3 regions of the Paenibacillus sp. FSL L8-0708 genome follow, and region 3 is predicted to be linked to each of the others. Evidence: riboswitches for the same ligand, from Rfam matches in the RefSeq annotation. Region 3 holds a riboswitch; each other region holds the start of a gene.
What was found. Region 3 has a riboswitch for cyclic di-AMP ahead of NYE58_RS30725 (alpha/beta fold hydrolase). Riboswitches for the same ligand answer to the same signal wherever they lie in the genome.

Region 1 (7,074 bases), 3.7 Mb from region 3:
TCCGGGAAAGTCGGAACTCCCTATAGTCCTGCCGAGCCCGGCAATAACCATAGATGTACCAGTTGCTATATTTAAAATGAAGCTTTACCGGTTCCATTTCACGGGTTGTACGTTCATTTTTTACACTGATGTAATCAAAACGGACAACATTTCGTTCCGATATAGCCGCACGTAAAAGAGGAAGTGCGTCAGGATCCGTACGCCGGGTTTCAAGATCCACCGCGAGACTAGAGGTCTGTGGCTCCGTTCCAATCGTTTGCAGCCGTTCAATGGTTCCTTGCGTATGCTCATCTTCAAACACGGAAGAAAGACTGTTAAGTACAGTAATCAGAGAAGTGACATCATACGAACGGAGCAGGCTTTTATCCATTTTATATCCGTCCATGATGCCATATCCACCTTTAGTACCCTGATACGATACGACCGGGATGCCAGCGGCACAAATCACATCGATATCCCTATAGATTGTTCGCTGGGAAACCTGAAACTCTTCAGCCAGCTTGGAGGCAGATAAAACTTCGTGGTTCAATAGTTTGTAGATCATAGAAATCAATCGTTCCAATTTCATGTGTGCATTCCCACCCATTAGTCCATTTCGTGTTACAGCGTGATTATATCATAGATTTTTTCGGGCTAATTTTGGGAGGGAGGAGTTTTGTTGTTGGTGATGAAGAAATATCCTATGACAGAGTCTGACAGAGCTGATTAATCTATTTACAGATTAAATCCGCAGGCTCGCCTGATAAATCATTAACAGAAATAATAGCATCGTTTTTTTTCACAGGTGGTGTCCAATATTGCTCATTCCCAGGCAGGTCATCGAACCATTCGGCGTCCTTTGGACAATCTAGAATCATAAATTTTCCGTATTCCTGATCTCTGGATTGATGGTATTTGAGATAGGCTTTCCCGTTATCAATGGCGAGAATTTCTATTTTTCCTGAGGTGTGGCTCATGGATAAGCGTACTCTTTTGCCAAGTCCTGAGGTTCTGGCTTTGGCTTCTTCTACAATTTGATAGACTTGCTCGAGCGGTAATACGAAATCCCGGTTTCCGGCTACGGGCCGGTTCACAAAGAAGTAGTAGGGTGTAACGCCAGCCCATGAAAGCCGGTCCAGTAGTTCCCCTAAAATAACGGGATCATCGTTGATGCCTTTGAGGATGGGGGTCTGATTTACGACAATTGCCCCTGCGTTGTGGAGAGCTTTAAATGCTTTTTTGGCTTCAGGTGTAATTTCACGAGGATGATTGATGTGCGCCATAACATAGATTCGTTTGTCTTCGGTAGAGTAAGTACGAATCAGCTCCAGCAGCTCTTCGTCTTCAGAGATCCGCATCGGATTAAATACGGGAATTTTGGAACCCAGTCTAATGATCTTAACATGCTCAATGCTTCTTAGATTTTCAATAATGGATCTTAGCTTCGGTGTGGAGAGAATTAAACTGTCCCCGCCCGTAAGAAGTACGTTGTTAATCTCCGGATTATTTGCGATATACTCCAAGCCCGGAGAGACATCAGCCATCGCCTCTTTCACGTCATTTCGGAACAGACGCTTACGGAAACAGTAGCGGCAATAAGCCCCGCAGACCTCGGATACAATCAGTAGTGCAGTGGTTCTATACTTGTGCTGACAACCAGGTACCACATAATTCGTGTCCTCATCGGAGGCGTCCCAGCGCCCATACTCCAGCAGTTCACCTTCGTTAGGAATAACCAGCTTACGGATGGGATCATTTGGATCATCCCAGTTAATCAAAGACAGATAGTAGTCATTTACACGAAAAACAAATTTGTCCGTAATTTCTTTCAGATTCTCTTTTTCCAGCTCAGACAACATAGCTATTTTGTTAATATCCGTGAAGTACTTTACCTTTTGCACGTACATCTCTCCTTTGTCTCGTAGTGTGAGAAATGAGGGAGCCTTAGTGTCAAAGGCCAATCTACTGCCAGCAGGGTCCAAAAAAGCACAAAAAGAGACCCTTAGCAAGGGTCTCTGGTTATGTAAATAACATGAAAAGCAGACCCATCCACTGCTGACGAGGTTAGCTGACGGACTCGGGTAAGATGGTACCCTACATTCTAATGCTCAATGATTCGCCCCAATTAACTGGTTCCCCCGCTTTTCAACTGTAAAAGTTGGAAATTAAGCGTAGATAAAGTATACCCTATCAAGTTTTGAAAAGTCAAAAGAGAATCCTGGATTCACTTTCAATTGCTAGCGCTACTTCCGCCGAGTAGTTTAGGCAACAGCGTTAGCAGCTTCTCCCGGGTTAACGCATCACTAGAGTTCCATTTGCTTCCGTCGAGCAGATAAACATGTCCCTGACGTACTGCCGGGAGATTGTTCCAAAGTGAACTGTCTAGTAGCCGTTCCATCGCAGCTCGCGAGTCTTTGCGTTCCGGAATGAACATGAAGATATGATCTCCGGCGTAGGCAGGCAGTCGCGTTGGATCAACTTCGGCGAACCCTAACTCTTCGTCCAATATGGCCTGGATCTCTTCGGTCGGTTGTAAACCACATGGGGCATAAAGCGCAGTGGAGAATCCGGACATTCCCATAGCATACAGATGATCTCCATGATCATAGACCAAAGCAGAGGCGGTTTCTCCAACTTGGAGGGTTGTCGTGTAAAGCTGCTGCCACATGGCAGCGTTTTTGATTGTGAATGACTCCAGCCATGCTTCGGCTTCGCGCTGTTTACCTAGCCAACTGCCTAATGTCCGCATTCGGTTGTCGAGAGGCGCAAATGAATCAAAGGTGAGTGTCGGAGCGATACCAGAAACTGCTCTGTAGGCTCTTTCATCACTATTTGCCAAAATGATCAAATCTGGGTTTAGGGAAGCGGTCAACTGCGGGTCCAGTGGAAACCCGACGTTGGCGAGCTTCTTAAGCCGATGTTTATAGACGCTGTTCCGGGCGAATGCTTCATCTCCACCGATAGGCTTTACGCCTAACGCGAGAAGGTCGCCAAGTGTTTCGCCATGATAGACAATACGTTTCGCTCGCTCTGGAATCTCCACCTCATGACCCGTCCAATCCTTGACGGTAAGCTTACGACCTTTCTGATGTGCATATTGTCCGGGTGTAACTCCGGTTTTTTGCCGAAAGCGGCGGCTGAAATAGTATTCGTCCGAGAAGCCGACCAGTCTGGCGATTTCCCGCAGTGGTTCAGTCGATTCCTGCAGGAATCGTTTGGAATGATTAATGCGCAGATCCGTCAGGTATTCAAGCGGCTTTTTACCCGTAAGCTGCTGAAAGATCGGTGTATATTGCCAGATTGATATTCCCGCCAGTTCAGCTAACTGCTTCACGGTGATACTCTCTGTATAATGCTCCTGAATGAATGTTATGGTCTTTTCTACGGATTCCGTAGGACTTGGCAGGTGTTTGGAAGGGTAATTATGCTCAAAAAGTAGCAGCAGCAATTCTTGGAATTTTAATTGTCGCTTGAATTGTTGTACATCATCGGTGTTATTCCTGTTCATGAGCAGGTCTTCGACTAGTCGGATTACCTTGGTGAACGGGTGCACAATTAACTCCCGTCTGCCGGAAAGCAGCTCTCCAGAATATCGTTTAGGAAGCTTGGTTGTATAAATTGCTGTAAAGGTGATGAGGTAATAATACAACGTCAGCTCCTGGTTGTCCGTACTATAGGAGATTCCAGGAGATAGTAGATAACATTTATCCGTACTTAGTATCACGCTTTGATCATCGAGGTTCAATTGTCCGTTCCCTCCAGTAAATATGAGAAGGGTATAGTCCTGGGTTGTACGCGTTATAGAGCTTGAATCGGCAGCTTGAATCATCAGTTCGGCCTCGTTTAGCTGAAATAGCAGAGAGTGGAGTGGGGGGCAGGACGATGATGTATGCAGCATGGGTTCAGCCTCCGTTCATTTGGTGAGAATGATTATCAATGAATTCATTGTATATAAAAAAAAGAAGCATATCAACAGCTGTTGACATGCTTCTTGCAGTTTTTTATCAGCCTTGTGTTAAACTCTTCATCACAGAAGGTTATTTCATATTCAATAGCTGTGGAATTTCGCCAAGCAGCCATTCTCTTGTTGTCGCATCACTTGAAGTCTTCATGATGTCTTGTGTATAGACATATCCGTTCTTGACAGCAGGAAGGCTCTTCCAGATAGGGCTCTTTAATAGATTCTCTGTGGATTGTTTTGCTTCTTCTGCCACTGGAGTCAAGAGGAATATCCGGTCTCCGGCATATTCTTTCAGGACTTCCATGGATACTTCCTGGAACCCTTTACCTTCATCAAGGATCGTCTGAATAGCTGGAGTTGCCTTGAAGCCATTCTCCCCATAGAGTACCTGGGAAAGTCCGGTTGCTGCCATTATAAACAGTCTGTCTCCTGGATAATAAGTGAAGACCGCAGCCGTTTCGCCCTCTTTCATGCCTGCGGATTTCAATTGCTTCCACATGTTCTCTTCAGCGGTTTTATACTGCGCAAGCCATGCTTCTGCTTCAGCCGTTTTCCCAACAATTCCACCAATGTCCAGCATACGTTCCTGGAGTGGGGCAAAGGTATCAAATATTATAGTGGGTGCAATTTTGGAGAGCTGTTCAAAATCAGCTTCATCTGTGCCCGCATAGATGATCAGGTCAGGCTGAAGCTCCAATGTTTTTTCCAGATTGATAGGGAAGCCTACATCCTCCACACCTTGTAATTGATCTTCAAAAACCTGGCCTTCACCCATAGAAAGAGGATAACCTACCGCTTGCACACCAAGTGCGAGCAAATCGCCATAAGTTTCTCCAGAATAGATAATTCGCTGCGGATTCACCGGAATCTCTACAGTATGCCCTATGTAATCTGTATAGGAGCGGGTAGTCGCTGCTGCTTCATCTGTACTGCTATCTGAGGGTTCTGCTGAAGGTACCGCGGTTGCAGCGGAAGAGTTCCCGGTTGCGTTCACCGTACTATTGGCAGAGGATTGTTCCTTTGAGTTTCCGCACGCCAGTAGCAATGTACTCAGCAAAAATAGTACACATACCACAGCGAAGGACTGTCGTACCTTGTTCATATCTTATTGCCTCCCTATTATATGTAACGACCACCAATAATGATAATCATTCTCGATTAAAATATATCATAAATTAAAGCCTCTTTTTACTCAATGGACAAAAAATAACCCCGTAATTTGATTTGTACAATCAAGTAAAAAGGATGTGTTTAAAATTATTTTGAATTATTTTTAGCTGCTTGGAAAAATACTCTAAATAACAGCAATCGAGAGAAAGAGAGGGAGCTTGTCTTCATAATAAACTTGGCAAAGGAATCCCTTGAAGCACATAGGATTGTGGTGTTTTTTTGAATCTGATTACTGTTATGTATTAAGAAGTTCAGGTGATGAAAAAATCCAGGTTTGTCCACATTGATTGTAATCGTTATCATTACGTGGCATGTTATCTACCGTGCTTGACGTCAGTAGAAGGGCTTTGTTATGGTTTTTATAGTCAAACGCAAGCCGAAATAGCTTTTTGTAGAATATGCAGAAGGTTTTGCGTAAGATATTCTAACCAAACATAATACGAGGGAGATGGTTGATTGTGATCAAAGGAATTATTTTTGATTTTGACGGAACGATTATCGACACGGAGACTGCTTGGTACACCGCATTTAACGAGGCTTATGCAGAATATGGAGTGGATCTGACGCTTGAACAATATTCCACCTGCATCGGCACGAGCTTGAACAGTTTTAATCCTTATGAATATTTAATGACTGATCTTAAGCTAGCGATTGACAAAGAAGAGTTCAGTAAGGCTGTTAAACAGAGACACAGCAAACTTATGGAGCTTGAAACAATACGACCAGGCATTCAGCATTATCTTGATTCCGCCAAAGCAGCTGGACTGCGCATAGGGCTGGCCTCAAGTTCTTCACTGGAATGGGTGGAAAAATATCTGAATCAATTGGGTATTCGCGAGTATTTCGAATGCCTTCGGACTGCCGACCATGTGGCAAAAGTGAAACCAGATCCGGAGCTATATAACCAAACGTTAGCTTGTCTTGGAATCACAGCTGATGAGGCGGTTGCTATCGAGGATTCACCGAATGGATCTAAGGCAGCGGCAGCAGCTGGCATCCGTTGCATTGTGACGCCTAACGAAATTACTAATTTTCTTGAATTCGATAAGCAGCACCATAAAATTGATAATCTAAGTCTTCTTGAATTTGATCATGTAGTTACTCAACGTTGCTTCGTATAGAGAAACCGAGAAACTAAGTTCAAATTAAAGGGGGATACCAAATTGAGAGCCGTACATTTTGGAGCAGGCAATATTGGCAGAGGTTTTATTGGGCCTATGTTGTCGGACTCCGGTTACAATGTTTGTTTCGTCGGAAGAAATAAGAGTAAAATTGCCCAATTGCAAAAACGTGGGCAATATCCTGTCACCCTAGCTAACAAGAACAGGGACAGCTTTATCGTTGATAATGTTACTGCAATCAATCTGAATGATACTGAGGACGTTACTAGAGCTATAGCAGAAGCTGAAATTGTGACAACTGCCGTCGGAATATCCGCTTTAAAAGATATTGCTGAGACCATTGCGCAGGGCATCGAACGAAGGCTTGAAAATAGCAGAAATCTCAACCCTCTTCATATCATTGCCTGTGAGAATGGGATTGGAAGCAGTCAGAAATTGAAAAAATCAGTTTATCGGCATATGAAGCAATCCTTCAAGGAACTTGCTGACCGCAATGTCGCTTTTCCCAATGCGATGGTTGACCGGATTGTACCTATGCAGAAAAATACAGATTCACTTGAAATCCTCGTTGAACCCTTCAGTGAGTGGGTTATTCCCCGCAGTGGAATGATTGGTAATTACAATGAAATTAAAGGCGTCCATTATGTGGATTCGCTGGCGCCATACCTCGAACGGAAGCTATATACTGTGAATACAGGTCATTGCAGTGCAGCCTATTTTGGATACCTGGAAGGTTATACTAGCATTCAAGAAGCGATGTCTGATCCCGAAATCAGAGTTCGTGTTCACGGGGTGCTTAAGGAAACAGGGGCCTTATTGGTGCATTTATATGGCTTCAAGCCC
Region 2 (7,074 bases), 6.4 Mb from region 3:
CTGTGAAGAAAACGGAGTGATATACGTGGGTGTAAAGCATGGTAGAGATTACGGTGAAATTCTAACAGATTTGACCGAAGCCGTCGGACGAATTTCCGATGGATATTTATTTTTTGAGATGGATCCGGACGAGTGGCAGGAACTACCCCAAGAATCAAAGCTGGAGGTATGGGAAGCATTGGCTGAGGATCTTTTCTTCGCGCTGGGTAATGAACCTATGATTGAAGTGGGGAGCGGCGTAATTATTTACGATAAGGACACGCACCGCATTAATATTTTAGTTGGCGAAGAGGATTTGGCTTCAGTAGTTTTGATTTAGGCAGAGGAGACGTCTGGACGTAATTTGCCCGTAGTTAGTAGCCCGTGTTAAAATTGATAAAGCCGAGTTATAATCGCTGGGATTTGTGAATACATTAAATCGAAAATATCGCCTTTATCCTGGCACATCCCTTGGACCTCAGAAGCTAAGGGATGTTTTGTTTAACGCCTAAGTCAAGTAAAGGGAACTGCGCACTTTACTGCAATTTTTTGTAAGGGAGGAAACGAATTGTTATTTACGGAAGAGGAACTGCGTGAGGAGATCACCAAGCTGGAGGGCTGGAAGCTGGATAATAATGTTATGGTGCGAAAATATATGTTCAGCCAATATATGAAGGGCATTGCGTTCGTTGATGAAGTAGCCACGATTTCAGAAGCCTTCGATCATCATCCACATATTACGATTGATTATAAAACAGTTACCCTGCGACTTGAATCTAATGAAGAAGATGGGATTACGGCTCTAGATCTTCGAGCGGCGCATGAATTTAATGAAGCCTTTGAAAAAAATCATTAGTTTAGCCAAAATCATAAAATAAACGCCCGTGCATAGATAGTCACCTATCTCATACACGGGCGTTTTTAGTTGCTTGATGGGTTACTTTTTCTCTGAGAGCCAGAGTGCGACGTTGGCGATCTCTTCAGGGGCTAGCTTCTCCTTAAAGGAAGGCATTTGACCACGTCCTTTGGTGACGATGCTGTAGATTTCCTCAGCGTCATGCTGGCCGCCTTCATTCTGAAGACTTGGTCCAACTCCACCTTGAAGCTGATCGCCGTGACAGGTGATACAGCTGGCTTTCACGGTTGCTTCTGCCTTTGCTGCGTCCAGTTGAACTACCGGCATCGTGGGCTTATTTTCTTCCGCTACCTCTTCTTTACCCGGAAGTGTAAACATGAGTACTACCGCAAAGGCACAGGCGGCAAAAAACAAACCGCTCATGATCCATTTCTGCATCCCAATTCGTCCCTTCTATGTAAGCTGCTCCCTACATTATAGCTTATGGTGAAGCGTTATCATAGGGTTTGTGACAAAAAAATGAACGAGAATACAATCATTCTTATGAAATTTCTGGTATTTAATATCATTTGTCATAGACCATGCAATAAAAAGGTTTGTCTCCTGTAGGTGTGCGGCGTTCATACGTATCTGTAATCGTAAATCCACATTTTTGATAAGTTCGAATGGCGCGTTGGTTCCAGGTCAGGACTTCGAGATCTATCTCACGATCAGGATAACGATTCAAGGCTGTCTGGACGATGGCATCCACGAATAGTTTGCCTAAACCATGGCCGCATAGATCGGGGCGCATCCCAACCCCTAAACGGACGACTCCTTCCATAGGGAACAACTGTGCGAATCCGCATAAAACCTCATGTTCATTTAATATGGAGATATATTGTTCCTCCCGGAGCTGCGGATCGCCAAACTCGATGCCAAGGGCCTGCATCTGCTCCCACGGCATCCAGCCATAAATATTATATGGAGGCGTATAGCTCCACTTACAAATAGCTTCTCCGTGAATTGCCTCCATAGGAACTACATGAAAAGTTACCGAGGGATTTATCATAAGGTCAACGATCTCCTTTCACGAGGACATTGCTATATTACTAATTATATACAAAATGGGGGAGGTTCGACTCAGAAAATTTATATGAGGGGAATGTTTTACAAATTATGAGAGGGGTAAATAAGTAATAAGACAAAAAAACAAGCTCTCCTCCAAGAATTACCTTGGAAAAGAGCCTATGTACGTTATTTATTGCACATCATCATTGTCTTCCGATTCAGCAGCAACCGATTTGTAAGCATCTGTGCTCATAATGCGCTTGGCACCAACGTAGCGTTTCACGTAGTAGCTATCACTCAGAGAGCTAATGGTAACACCGCGTGAGGTAGAAGCGTGTGCGAACTTACCTTCACCGACATAAATGCCGACATGGGAGACACCTTTGCCACTTGTATTGAAGAATACAAGATCTCCGGCTCTTATATCATCACGGGAGATTGCTGTGCCCATTTGATATTGGGAACCTGATTGGTGTGGAAGGTTAATGCCAATCTTATCAAACACATACATTGTAAATCCGGAGCAATCAAATCCGTTAGTGGATATACCGCCGGATACGTATTTAGTACCGATGGCCTTGTCAATCACTTTATCCATTTTGGAATCTGCGAAAGCGCTTCCTGCTCCGATGGTGAGGATGATGGAAAAGCTTAGTACTGCTGCTGCTAACTTCTTCTTCAAAAGTGTATACCCCTTCCAAATGCCTACGAGGTTAGCTTAAGGGTTCGGTTGAAGGTCCCCTATGACCCCTCTATATAATGGAGGTCAATTCACCCAAAGTTGGTTCCCCCGTTTTCCTAATAGTTAGGAAACTCGGCTCATACTGTTGATTAGGATTAGCTTGTAATCAATACATGACAAAACCTTTGTAAATAACAACTTAATGATTACAAAAATGTTACTAAAATCTCACTGCGCTAATTGTAACAAACAGAAAGCCGCTTGGCAATCGTTTTTAACATATTAATGCAGAAAAATTGGCATTTTTACGGTAGAAAGGCATATGTAAGCGTTAATAATGACCTAATTTTTAATATAATTGCAATTTTTATCAAATAAACGTGTTTCAATTGGGCTCTAATAGTGTAAAAATATATTATGGAAAAAAGAAAAACCCGAATTTGATTACGGGCATAATCAGATTCAGGTTCATATAGTTGTAATTATGAGGTTATAGTTGTGAGGAAGGTTTCAATCGAAGGCTACAGCTTGATAAGCTGAAGTACTCATTACTCTTTTAGCGCCAACATAACGATTGGCCCAGTAGGCCTGACTGAGTGAAGTGATGGTTACTCCACGCGAAGAGGACGATTGTGCGAATTTTCCGTTTCCAACATAAATGCCGACATGGGATACTCCATTGCCAAGTGTGTTAAAGAACACTAGATCACCAGAACGCAGATTGCTTTTGGATACAGCAGTTCCAACGCTATATTGAGCTTTTGATGTACGAGGTAAAGTAAGACCTACATTCTTGAATACATATTTTGTAAATCCAGAGCAATCAAATCCGGCAGTGCTTGTACCTCCGGTTTTATAGGCAACTCCAATAGTCTTTGAGATTACAGTGTCCATCTTAGAGTCGGCAAAGGCGCTTCCTCCACCAATAGATAATGCCATTACAAGTCCTAGCGCCGCAGCGACGCATTTTTTTCTTAAATTATGTCTTTTCAAAAGATGTACTCCTTCCAAGGCCTGCGAGGTTAGCTTAAGGGTTCGGTAGAAGATTCCCTATGATCCCTGTAAAGCGAGATCAATTCACCCAAAATATGGTTCCCCCACTTCCCGGTGCAAAGGAATTAGGCGTGTTAAGCACCAAGAGAATGACGTTTCGACAGTTACACTTACGATAAATACATTTAGTTATGTAGGAATCGTTTCAATTGATTACAAAATTGTTACTAATAGCACAGGACTTATTGTAACAGAGCTTTTATGATTTTGCAAATACTCTTCAGTTATCCGTAATGAGAAAAAGTCCCAGCTCCTGAATACAGGAATTGGGACCTTTTTATTATGTCAAATAAGGTTAATTTATTGTGGAAATGCTTTGCTACACCATAGATGATATTGTGCAGAGATTCCCCACATTTTTAAGAGCGTAGAAGGTAGTGGTGAGATTTGCCGTATTATAAGTGCCGGCAGGCCGGGACAGAACAGACCCGTCAGTCCGCACACTAGCAGTAAGAGCAAGCCTCCCGCACCAAGTACAATGGAAACACCTATAGCAGGAATCAGTGACCGCAAGCAGATGAACAGTGAGGAGAACATTCCTGTACCGCCGGTGTAACCAAACTGCATATATAGAAGAAACAGGCGCACGATAAAAATATATATAAGCCATGCCAATACGTATGGTACTAAATGAAGTAACAAAGTGTAGTTAAACAAAGAGGATAAGAACAGCCCGTACATTTTTGGAGCAAGCCAGTAAAGCGGCAGCAGGGTCAGAACCCATTCGATTAGGCTAAAGACTAAGACAGGTAGTCCATAGATCTTCATGCCGGGGAAAAAGAACAGTCCGCGCTCGCCCCTTCGCTCCTGGTGGAGCTCATGCAGCAATCCTGCCCTTATGAAAGGAGAAAGCAGAAGTCGCAAGACAACAAGTCCTAGAAGCATCCATAACCAAGTGCGTATCGCAGGGTCAGTATTCAAGCTGAACTGTCCCTCGATATAATACAACAGTCTGCCCATACCGCTGCCGCCGGCGTCTTTATCTGGATAGCGCAGTAGAATTGGAATAATAGCAGATCGGATGAAACCATACATAAAGTAGCCCCAGAGCAGTCGGTAGATGAAGAGCAGAATTAAAATATAAAATTGCTCCTTCATGCTTTGCCAGCCGCGGGTTATCGATGTTCTCACAATCATTCACCTCACCAGACAAGAGTTCCGAGCACGGTTTCAAGTAGTTTAGTTACACTTAACGTCCAGCGAGAGAGCGTCTTGGGCTCTATTTCCGCCAGCCTAAAGTTGTTTAAATGTTTGCTCTCCAATAAGATGGAATGCTCAGGGTCAATCTCAGCAGAGAGAAGAGGCTTATCGCTTAACAATTGAAACGTAGTCTCTGCTCCTTCACCGTTCCAGACCCGCTGCACCGAAGAGCTGTCGGCGAATGTGAATTTCACGGGAACATCAACGTAATGGCTCCCTTTATTTGAAATCTTCACTAATGATTCGTAGCTTTGAGCATCGCCGCTGTTATTTTTTTTAAAAGTAATCGTATCTACTGAGAAGTCAGGCGCCCCATCGCCATAAATGTAATCATCGAAATATGCCTGCCATGATTTTTTGGTTACCTTCTCAACCACTTTCTGAAAATCTGCCGTAGCGGGATGCTGGAAACGGAACTTACGAGCGTAGGAGGACATGATGTTGTTCATTGCTTTGGTACCTACCTGGCGTTCGATATCTTTAAGTACAAGCTTGCCGCGGATATAAACATTTCGGCTATAGGAATCCGCCCCTGCATATTTCCACGTTTCCAGATTTAACGGCTCAGGTATAGTTACCAGGCTGGCCTGTAAAGGCAAATTAGACTTGATACCGTATTCTTGTTCCATAAGTCTGTCTTCGGCATAGGAAGTAAAGCTTTCATCCAGCCAAGCCTCCTCGAATTCATTGCTGGCTACCATACCGTAGAAGTATTGATGGCCGATCTCATGAATGACGGTTCTTTCAAGTGAGGTATCTGGAGAAGAATCCGCGGCCCCAAAGGCTGTAATAAGGGTAGGATATTCCATTCCTCCCGCGCCGTTTCCCTCCTTAGGTGGGACGATAATAGACAGCGTAGAGTAGGGATAAGGGCCATACCATTTGCTGAAGTAGGTCAGGGCAGCCTTGGCAGCTTGAAGGTAACGCTCTTGTAAGTCTTTGTGCAGAGGGTCGAGATACACCTTAATTCGCACTCCAGGCACCTCCGGCGTAGAGAAAGCTTCCTCTGCTACTGTAAAATCAGGGGATGCAGCCCAAGCGAAATCGTGGACATCATCGGCGTAGAACTGATATATTTTCTGATCTTGTTTGAGCTTGGCATTTTTTACAGGAAATCCGGTCGCTGCCACCGTATAGTTGGAAGGAACGGAAATCGTTACATTAAAGATGCCAAAATCACTGTAAAACTCAGAAGTTCCGTGATACTGATGCAGGTCCCAGCCTTCTTCTTTAACTCCGCGCGTGCCCTTAGGCTCGTATACACTAAGCTTAGGAAACCATTGCCCAGCCATAACGAAGTTACCTGAAGCACCCATGCGAGCAAAGATTTTGGGCAGCTGGACTTCATACTGAAGCTTAAGTGTTACACTTTCCCCACCATTAACAGGCTGAGGAAGATGTACCTTTAGGAGTGTCTTATCGTTGATATTGCCGTCATCAGGTTGGACATATTGCACTCTTTGCATTAGCGAAGTTCCTTCTGTCGTGCGCAGATCGGTCAGCGTCATATTTCCGAAGCCGTTCTCAGGCATGCTGTCGCCTCTGAGCGTCCCCCCGGATTCCTTCATAAAGGTGGTATCTGATGAGGCAAATGCATTTGGATACATGTGAAAATATAAATCACTTACTGGCTTTACTCCGGGGTGTGTCCAGGTTACTGTCTCAGAAGCTTTTAAGGTTTCTGTGTCAGGAACAAGCTGGACATCAATGTGATACTCGACTACCCGCTGGCTTAAAGCCTCCTCTGCCGGGACGGGTGCGCTCTCAGGCAATACCTGCTGTGGTACGGCTGCAGGCGCTGTGCCGCTGGAGGACTTGGCCTCTTTTGAAGCAAAGCTAGTAACAGAAGCTGTTGAGCTATCTCCTGAAAAGGCCCATATTCCTCCTCCCAGCAGCGCGAGGATGGCCAGGGTCGCAAAGATGATGTACTTTAATGACAGTGACTTCATAGTGTGATTCCTCCCGTGACAAGCATCTACGGGATGTATATGTTTGCAATCGCCGCATTATTAGCTAAAATTAAATTATTCGTAAGAGGAAGGGTGTGCACTCGTGGACAACATACAACCGGAGGGCAAGAAACAGATTGCCTTAAATATTGTGAACGCTAAAAGTAAACATAAAGGCTTTGGAGCAGGCTCTATAGATCTCAACAACGTTTCACCTGTCATTATTGATGGTGATGTGGCGGTTATTGATATCGGTGCCATGCATGCCAAGAGCAAGGTGGAAAAAGGAATTAAATTTTCCATGA
Region 3 (7,074 bases):
AATTCAGGAAATCAGCCACCTGTGTTCTTGCCTGCTCTATTCCGAGTTTAGCTTCCCGCCCCAAAGAATGACTGCTTGAGGGATTCCCAAAATGACCGTAAAGATAAGGGATCATAACCTCTGCTACTTCCTTATCTACTGGTGTTGTAGCGTTGTAATCTAAATAGATCATATTAAGTAAAGCCCCCTTTAACCATAACGCGAAACTTATACTTCTTGATGTTTTAAAAAAGAACGCACAGCAGTCTCAGCTTCATCCAGATTATTCACTTTAAAAGTAACTCTCTCAATGCCTTCATACTGAGTGGACGTATAATCGTATCTAGGATCATAGTAATATTCTAGCAGCAGCGCCACAGCTTCGCCGAATAAATCCGCCTGCAAGCATCGTTCGATTTCTGCTGCAACAGGGATATGAATTCGGGATTTAATACTCCGAAATGCAGAAATACACTGCTCCTTGTACTCTTCTGGCCGGTAATCCTCAAGGATTTGCTGCACTCTGGCTTGCAAAGGCATCTCAATCCAGATCTGTGTTCCGCTCTCTTTTTGCTCGGCCATAAATGGGGGCATTACTACCTTACCAATCTTTTTGCTCTCCGCTTCAAATAGTACATAAGGAGAATCCCCGATCTTAATTAACTCCTCTAAAAGAAGACTATCGAACGTTTTTTGATTGTTCGCACGAAGGCCAATCTCACCAAAAATAGAACCACGATGACCTGCCATCCCTTCCAAATCCAGAACGGGGTAGCCTTGCGCTTTCAGGCGGTGTAACAGATTGGTTTTACCTGTGCCTGTATTTCCGTGAATCACATAAGACTTCGCCTTACATTCATAGGACTCCAATTCGTCGAGCACCCATTTACGATAAGCCTTATAGCCGCCTATCAGCCGGTAAGCATGAATATCCATTAAAGAGAGTACGGTCGCAGTTGTACGGCTGCGCATACCTCCCCTCCAGCAGAATACTGCTTTGTCTCCTTGAATCGCTGCAAATTCTTTGACAAAAGAAGGCAGTTTTGCCGCAGCAATCTCCAAACCACGTTCTTTCGCGGCCTGCACACTTGTCTGTTTATACAACGTCCCTACTTCAGCCCGTTCCTGATCATCAAAAAAGGGAATATTCAAACTATCCGGCAGCGTTGCATCTTTATATTCAGAAGGAGATCTAACATCAATAATGGTGATCTGCTTCTTGTTTTTTAACACTCTAAGTTCTTCCAGTGTAATGTCCTGAAACAATATGCTCTCTCCTCTGGTGGCTAACCTTCATAATTTGCTCTAAGCTGATATACAACAGTTATTCCACAGCAGCTATAACCGTAATCTGACCCGGATGCTCTTCCGTTACCTCTCCGATCAATGCCGCTTCTACCCCTGCATCTACTAACTCTTTTAGCAAATCTTCGCTTTGTTCGGGGGCCACAGAGATCAGCAATCCGCCAGAAGTCACAGCGTCACATAGAATATAGCGGCTTAGTTGGTCCATCTCTTCCGGATAAAGAATGCTGCCTTCCAGATGGGCAAAGTTATTCTTAGTGCCTCCTGGAACAAATCCCTGTTCCGCAAGCTCTCTTACTCTTGGCAGCATCGGTACATCGTCTTGACGAATGATCAGGCCCGTGCCGCTCCCTTTAGCCATTTCCGAGGCATGTCCCAGTAGCCCAAATCCGGTAACATCTGTACAAGCATGTACATCATAAGGCTCCATGATTTCAGCCGCTTTTTTATTCAAAGTAGACATTACTGTCGTAAGGCGTGTGGTTTCTTCAGGAGATAGCTGATCCTTTTTAATGGAAGTTGTTAAGATCCCCACACCGATAGGCTTCGTTAGAATCAGCTTGTCTCCCACCTTGGCGCCCGCATTCGTTCTTACTTTGTCAGGATGCACAAGGCCCGTAACGGCCAATCCGAATTTGGGCTCTTTATCGTCGATGGAATGTCCGCCCACAAGAGTAGCTCCTGCTTCCTGTACTTTATCCGCTGCACCGCGCAAAATGTCACCAAGAACGCTTTTATCTAAAACAGAAATAGGAAAAGCCACAATATTAAGCACCGTAAGCGGCTTTCCACCCATCGCATATATATCGCTTAATGCATTGGCTGCTGCAATTTGACCAAATGAATAGGGATCATCCACGATCGGCGTGAAAAAATCAACAGTTTGCACTAACGCTAATTCATCACTTAAACGATACACCCCTGCATCATCACTAGTATCAAGACCTACTAGTAGATCCGGGTTAGGAACAGTTGGTGGCAGACTGCGAATAACCTGCATGAGATCGGCGGGACCGATTTTGCAGCCGCAGCCCCCTTTTGAAGATAATGAAGTCAGTTTTATAGTTTCAGCTTGAGACATCATGACTCAGCTCCTTTAGTATGAATTATCTTAATCTTACACGAGTAGATCGCATTGTACAAAAAGCAAGAGTAGCAGATGTGCTGCTTGTTACGCCTTCCTCTATACACTTACTATCACTACTTAGGTCTACCGTTCTTTCCCACGTCGGGTGAGCTATATTTGATGCTGTGGTAGGGTGGGACATTAAGTGGCGTTCTAGGTACAATATGCTTGTAAATGTTCAACATCCATCGGTTAGTAAAATAACCAAAGGCTGGCTCATTCGTAGATTTTACTACTGATAAGCCAGCCTTTAGTTGGATGTCCATTATATTAGGGAAATCCTTGAAATCCTTCCTAAAAACATCCTATTATTAGGGAGGATTTCCCTAATCCACTTTCTAGGAGCCATAATCTCCTTCATTTTAGGGAGAATTCCCCTAAATTTCAACCCAAAAGGACGTCCAATAGCCAGCTCGTGCTCCCTGGCTATTGGACGTCTTTTTTCTCACTTAAACGCTTCGCTTGTGAAGGTCTCCCAATAGATCAGCTAATCTGCTGACTGCCCTGCTGCTTCTCTAAGAAACGTTGAAGAATCGCATTGAATTGCTCCGGTTGGCACAGATTACTTGGATCTAATGCGTTCGGAATAATCGCCAACTGCGCCTGCGGCAGCTGAGACACCATTTCCTTCATACAATTCACTCCAAATTCATTAAAGTCCCCTACAATACACAAAGCGGGACGTTTAAAAGCCTTTAAACATCTGGTGTAATCAACATGGCTCGTAGCCAGCCTTTGCCGATATAGCTCCCGGGGGCGTTTGTCCAGCAGTCCTCTTCTAATCTCATTGTAGGCCAGACTCCAGCGCTCTCGGTACATCATCCGAATCGAAGGCAACACCAGCTCGCTTGGGAGATAATACATTAGTAAACTGCAATATGCTGCCATAGTTTGTATTTTCCCTACTATTGTTGATCCGTGAGTCCTACAAAAGCTATCCGCGACCACAATTGCTTTTACACGCTCAGGATATTGTTTGGCAATATGCTGAACGACTAAGCCACCATAGGCGATTCCTACAAAAACTGCTTCACGGATACCTAGGTCATTCAACAGCATAATCAGATCCAGACATTGCGTCTCAATAATCTCATGTGGGGCCTCCAGCAGTTTACCAGACTTGCCATTCCCCCGTAAATCGCACAAAATCACTTTATATTTATCGGAAAAATACTCCAGCTGTGGTTTGAACATACTGTGTGTTAATCCATGTCCATGGATAAACACAACCGGAGTGCCAGTTCCATTGATTTCATAATAGAGCGAAGTTCCGTTCAGTTTAGCGATAGGCAAAGGTAACACCTCTTTCATAATAAATTCTACGACTATATCTGCTTAAAAACGCAGCAAAAAACCACAGAGGGATTCTCTGTGGCTATTCATCACTAAACACGCCATTCATCCTCTCTCCATACGCTTACGAGGTTAGCTGTCGGATTCGGGCAGTGAGAGTTGCCCTACCTGCAGGGATGCATATTATGCACCCGGAACAGGATTCACCCCATAACCAGTGCCGACTCTCACATCGGCTGCCAGTTGTTGGTTCCCCCGCTTTCCAGAAACGGAAATTAAGCGGATTGCTTATGTAATTGTAAATTTAAGATAATTCTCAGTTCTGAGATGAATCATACTCTTGTAAGGTTTTCTTGTAAAGGAGGGCTCTGGTCAAAATAATGTTGAAAGCAATGCTTTTCATTTCATATTAAGCATACTCTTCATTTTCTCTTTCTTTTGCTCTTGTTTACTCGTTTTCTTTAGAAAAACAGCTCTGAAGCAAGCGAAAAAGGGGGTGATTCACCAGTACTTTCCTATTTAATAAGAAACGACAATCTTCAATACCAATATTGGGCCAGTTTCTGTACCTTGGGGTGTTCGTCGTTTCTATGTCCCCGATCCGTTTGGCAAGCTTGTTAATATTATTTCACATGAACAGCACGAATGATTTCATAAAAAAGAAAAAAGCTAAGCAGAATCAGAGATCTCCCCCTGTCCACTTAGCTTCCTTTTACAATACTATGGCTACAAAAGATCGGCGTTTTTCAATGCATGCTCCCAGCTTGGAAAAAAGAACAGCGCACTTCTCATAAGCTCTGGGTCGCTTTGCTTTACTTGTTTTTTACTGATTGAGCTTCCGTCGCTTTGCAGCTTTTTGATCCGACTTAATACTTCATCAGCCTCCAAAGGAATTTCCATTGAAACACTCCTTTCTCAGTGACCTGTTTCCCTTCATTTTCTCCATAATATGTTTATTTATTCCGTACTCTTAATTTCCCCAGATTAAACCATCTGATAGATGGGTTGTTCAGCAATGAACCGGGTAGGAAGCATGGGATATTTGTCTGCTAAGATTTCAGCTAAATATTTCATCCCCGGCGCTTCACTCTCCGCATGACCTAACATGATGAGCGCTTTAGATTTTCCTTGGTGCCCTGCATCCCGCACATATTCCGGAGTCTCCCACTCTGGTCCCTCTCCAGCGATAATTAAATCAAGATTGTGATCATTAAAAAGCGGAATAGCCATCATCCCGCCTCCTCTGTAACCTACTAATATCCCTACACGTTTGCAGGACAGAGACAGGTCACCAGCAGCGCGTACATAAGAGATGCCTAGCTTACTTTTAATATACTGAGCAGCTTCCATTACAGTCATAGCAGGAATAGTGAGAATCGTAGCAGCCGCTTGCTGCTCTTCCACATAGTCTGACCAATCCAGCTCTCGCAGCAAACCCATCATAATCCCATCCGGCTCTTGCCGATGCCAATAATCATGATAACGAAAAATAGCTATTGGGGAATGTTCGATCAGACTTTTTTTCGCATGATAAACCGGATCACCTTCTAACCACTCGTTCGCCGCATGATGGCTATAAAATACACCTTCATGCGTGATCAGCAAATTGGCTCCTAACGCTATTGCTTGCTCCACAATATTTTGTGTGGAAGAAAAGGCCGTAATAATCCCTGTGACTTCAGTTTCCGGTTCCCCTGGGTTCAGAATATCCACAGTCCCTTCTACCTGTTCCACAGTTCCCATTAAATCTTTCAAAATCGCTCTAATCGTGAGGCTCACTATCATCATCCCTCGGTTCAAAATCTAATAAATCTTTCTGCCTTTAAGATCCTCAATTCCGCTCTTGCGGTAAAAATACGTATTGATCCGATCTCTCCATTCCTGCGCATGCTCTGCTTGCTCTTCAAGACGTTGCTTCACTTGCACATACAATCCACTATCCATGCTGCCTTCAAGTGATTCCCATGTTGCTAGAAGCTGTGCAGCCTGCTCTGCCCCCTCGAAATGAGTATCGTAGATATGTTGTATAACCGTTTGTCCCGATTGCAGAACATGCGTGTATGGAACATGATGGAAGAACAGCAGCAGCTCTTCTGGACAAGACGCTAGATTCTCATAATTTGATGCATTAAGACCTATATACTGTCCGCTATACCCCGTTCCCGATTTGACTGAACGATCCACACCAATGCCCTTATGATCCGCATAATGGTACGTTCCCCACTTGGCGTATTCATATCCATCCACATTCGGCCCATAATGATGATCCGGATTAACCATCCAGCCCACACCTAATGGAGCTGTGTAAAATTCGTAAATCCTCCATGAGTCCATTAACATCCCGCGAATAGCAGCCACTAGACCTTCATCAGTGCCAAAGGTAAGGCGAATCCATTCCTCAGCTATTTCTTTTGCCGTCAGCTCCGGATTCCAAATTAATCTCCCATATCCATACAGATTGGCTTGAGCTAACCCATGCCCCGTCCAGTTCATGTCATCCCCAACATTAGTTACAGCAGCCACACCATTATATTTATTTCCCCACACCGATCCGTCCACAATATGTTTCACAAGTGTAGTTTGCCCTTTGGCATAAGTATTGAAATCAAGGACTTCTTTCCACTGTGGAACGAGATAACAGAGATGCCGCTGCTGCCCTGTATATTCTTGAGCAATCTGAAACTCCATCAGATGATTGGTATGTTCCAGTGCGCCAAACAGCGGAGATACCGGTTCTCTGACTTGAAAATCCATCGGTCCATTCTTGATTTGCAGCACTACATTATCATTAAATCGGCCATCCAATGGTTTGAAATGATCATACGCTGCTCTGGCCCGATCTGTCTTACGGTCACGCCAATCCTGCTTGCAGTTATATACGAAACAACGCCAAATCACGATTCCGCCAAACGGCTCCAGTGCTTCTCCCAGCATATTAGCGCCATCGGCATGGTCACGCCCGTAAGTGAATGGCCCTGGTCGATTTTCTGAATCTGCTTTGACCACAAACCCGCCAAAATCAGGGATCACTCGATAAACCTCACCCGCCTTATCTTTCCACCATTGCCGCACCGCTGGGTCCAGTGGATCAGCTGTCTCCAATGCTCCGATCTGTATCGGGCTGGCGAAGTTAGCACTGAGGAATAGCTTAATTCCGTATACGCGGAATATTCCTGCAATTAACGCGATATCAGGCAAATATTGCTCCGTTATAAATAGAGATTCAAGCTCATGAACATTCACATTGTTAATCGAAATCGCGTTGATCCCCACAGAGGACATCAATCTGGCATAATCACGCAGCCGCTTTGTATCGTTAAGAAATTGATTGGACTCGTAAAAAAAGGACCGTCCAGCATAGCCACGTTCAA

Region 1: it holds a riboswitch for cyclic di-AMP, as region 3 does, so the genes downstream of both, NYE58_RS13445 (KamA family radical SAM protein) here and NYE58_RS30725 (alpha/beta fold hydrolase) in region 3, are expected to answer to the same signal.
Region 2: it holds a riboswitch for cyclic di-AMP, as region 3 does, so the genes downstream of both, NYE58_RS00540 (C40 family peptidase) here and NYE58_RS30725 (alpha/beta fold hydrolase) in region 3, are expected to answer to the same signal.

What each region holds. Positions count from the first base shown of each region.
Region 1 covers NZ_JBBPBC010000001.1:2,878,918-2,885,991, forward strand. Annotated here, with positions in the region: gene NYE58_RS13440 (helix-turn-helix transcriptional regulator) at 1-568, opposite strand, end outside; gene NYE58_RS13445 (KamA family radical SAM protein) at 711-1,886, opposite strand; cyclic di-AMP (ydaO/yuaA leader) riboswitch at 2,018-2,161, opposite strand; gene NYE58_RS13450 (AraC family transcriptional regulator) at 2,210-3,877, opposite strand; gene NYE58_RS13455 (ABC transporter substrate-binding protein) at 4,017-5,042, opposite strand; gene NYE58_RS13460 (HAD family hydrolase) at 5,569-6,231, shown strand; gene NYE58_RS13465 (mannitol-1-phosphate 5-dehydrogenase) at 6,274-7,074, shown strand, end outside.
Region 2 covers NZ_JBBPBC010000001.1:111,137-118,210, forward strand. Annotated here, with positions in the region: gene NYE58_RS00520 (hypothetical protein) at 26-319, shown strand; gene NYE58_RS00525 (4a-hydroxytetrahydrobiopterin dehydratase) at 548-835, shown strand; gene NYE58_RS00530 (c-type cytochrome) at 917-1,273, opposite strand; gene NYE58_RS00535 (GNAT family N-acetyltransferase) at 1,401-1,886, opposite strand; gene NYE58_RS00540 (C40 family peptidase) at 2,076-2,567, opposite strand; cyclic di-AMP (ydaO/yuaA leader) riboswitch at 2,573-2,715, opposite strand; gene NYE58_RS00545 (C40 family peptidase) at 3,078-3,506, opposite strand; cyclic di-AMP (ydaO/yuaA leader) riboswitch at 3,564-3,702, opposite strand; gene NYE58_RS00550 (hypothetical protein) at 3,921-4,751, opposite strand; gene NYE58_RS00555 (M1 family metallopeptidase) at 4,763-6,769, opposite strand; gene NYE58_RS00560 (YwhD family protein) at 6,873-7,074, shown strand, end outside.
Region 3 covers NZ_JBBPBC010000001.1:6,550,489-6,557,562, forward strand. Annotated here, with positions in the region: gene NYE58_RS30710 (cysteine desulfurase family protein) at 1-172, opposite strand, end outside; gene mnmH (tRNA 2-selenouridine(34) synthase MnmH) at 208-1,245, opposite strand; gene selD (selenide, water dikinase SelD) at 1,304-2,365, opposite strand; gene NYE58_RS30725 (alpha/beta fold hydrolase) at 2,894-3,721, opposite strand; cyclic di-AMP (ydaO/yuaA leader) riboswitch at 3,809-3,995, opposite strand; partial or broken gene NYE58_RS30730 (glyoxalase) at 4,242-4,352, shown strand; gene NYE58_RS30735 (hypothetical protein) at 4,430-4,603, opposite strand; gene NYE58_RS30740 (Nif3-like dinuclear metal center hexameric protein) at 4,688-5,482, opposite strand; gene NYE58_RS30745 (alpha-glucuronidase family glycosyl hydrolase) at 5,507-7,074, opposite strand, start outside.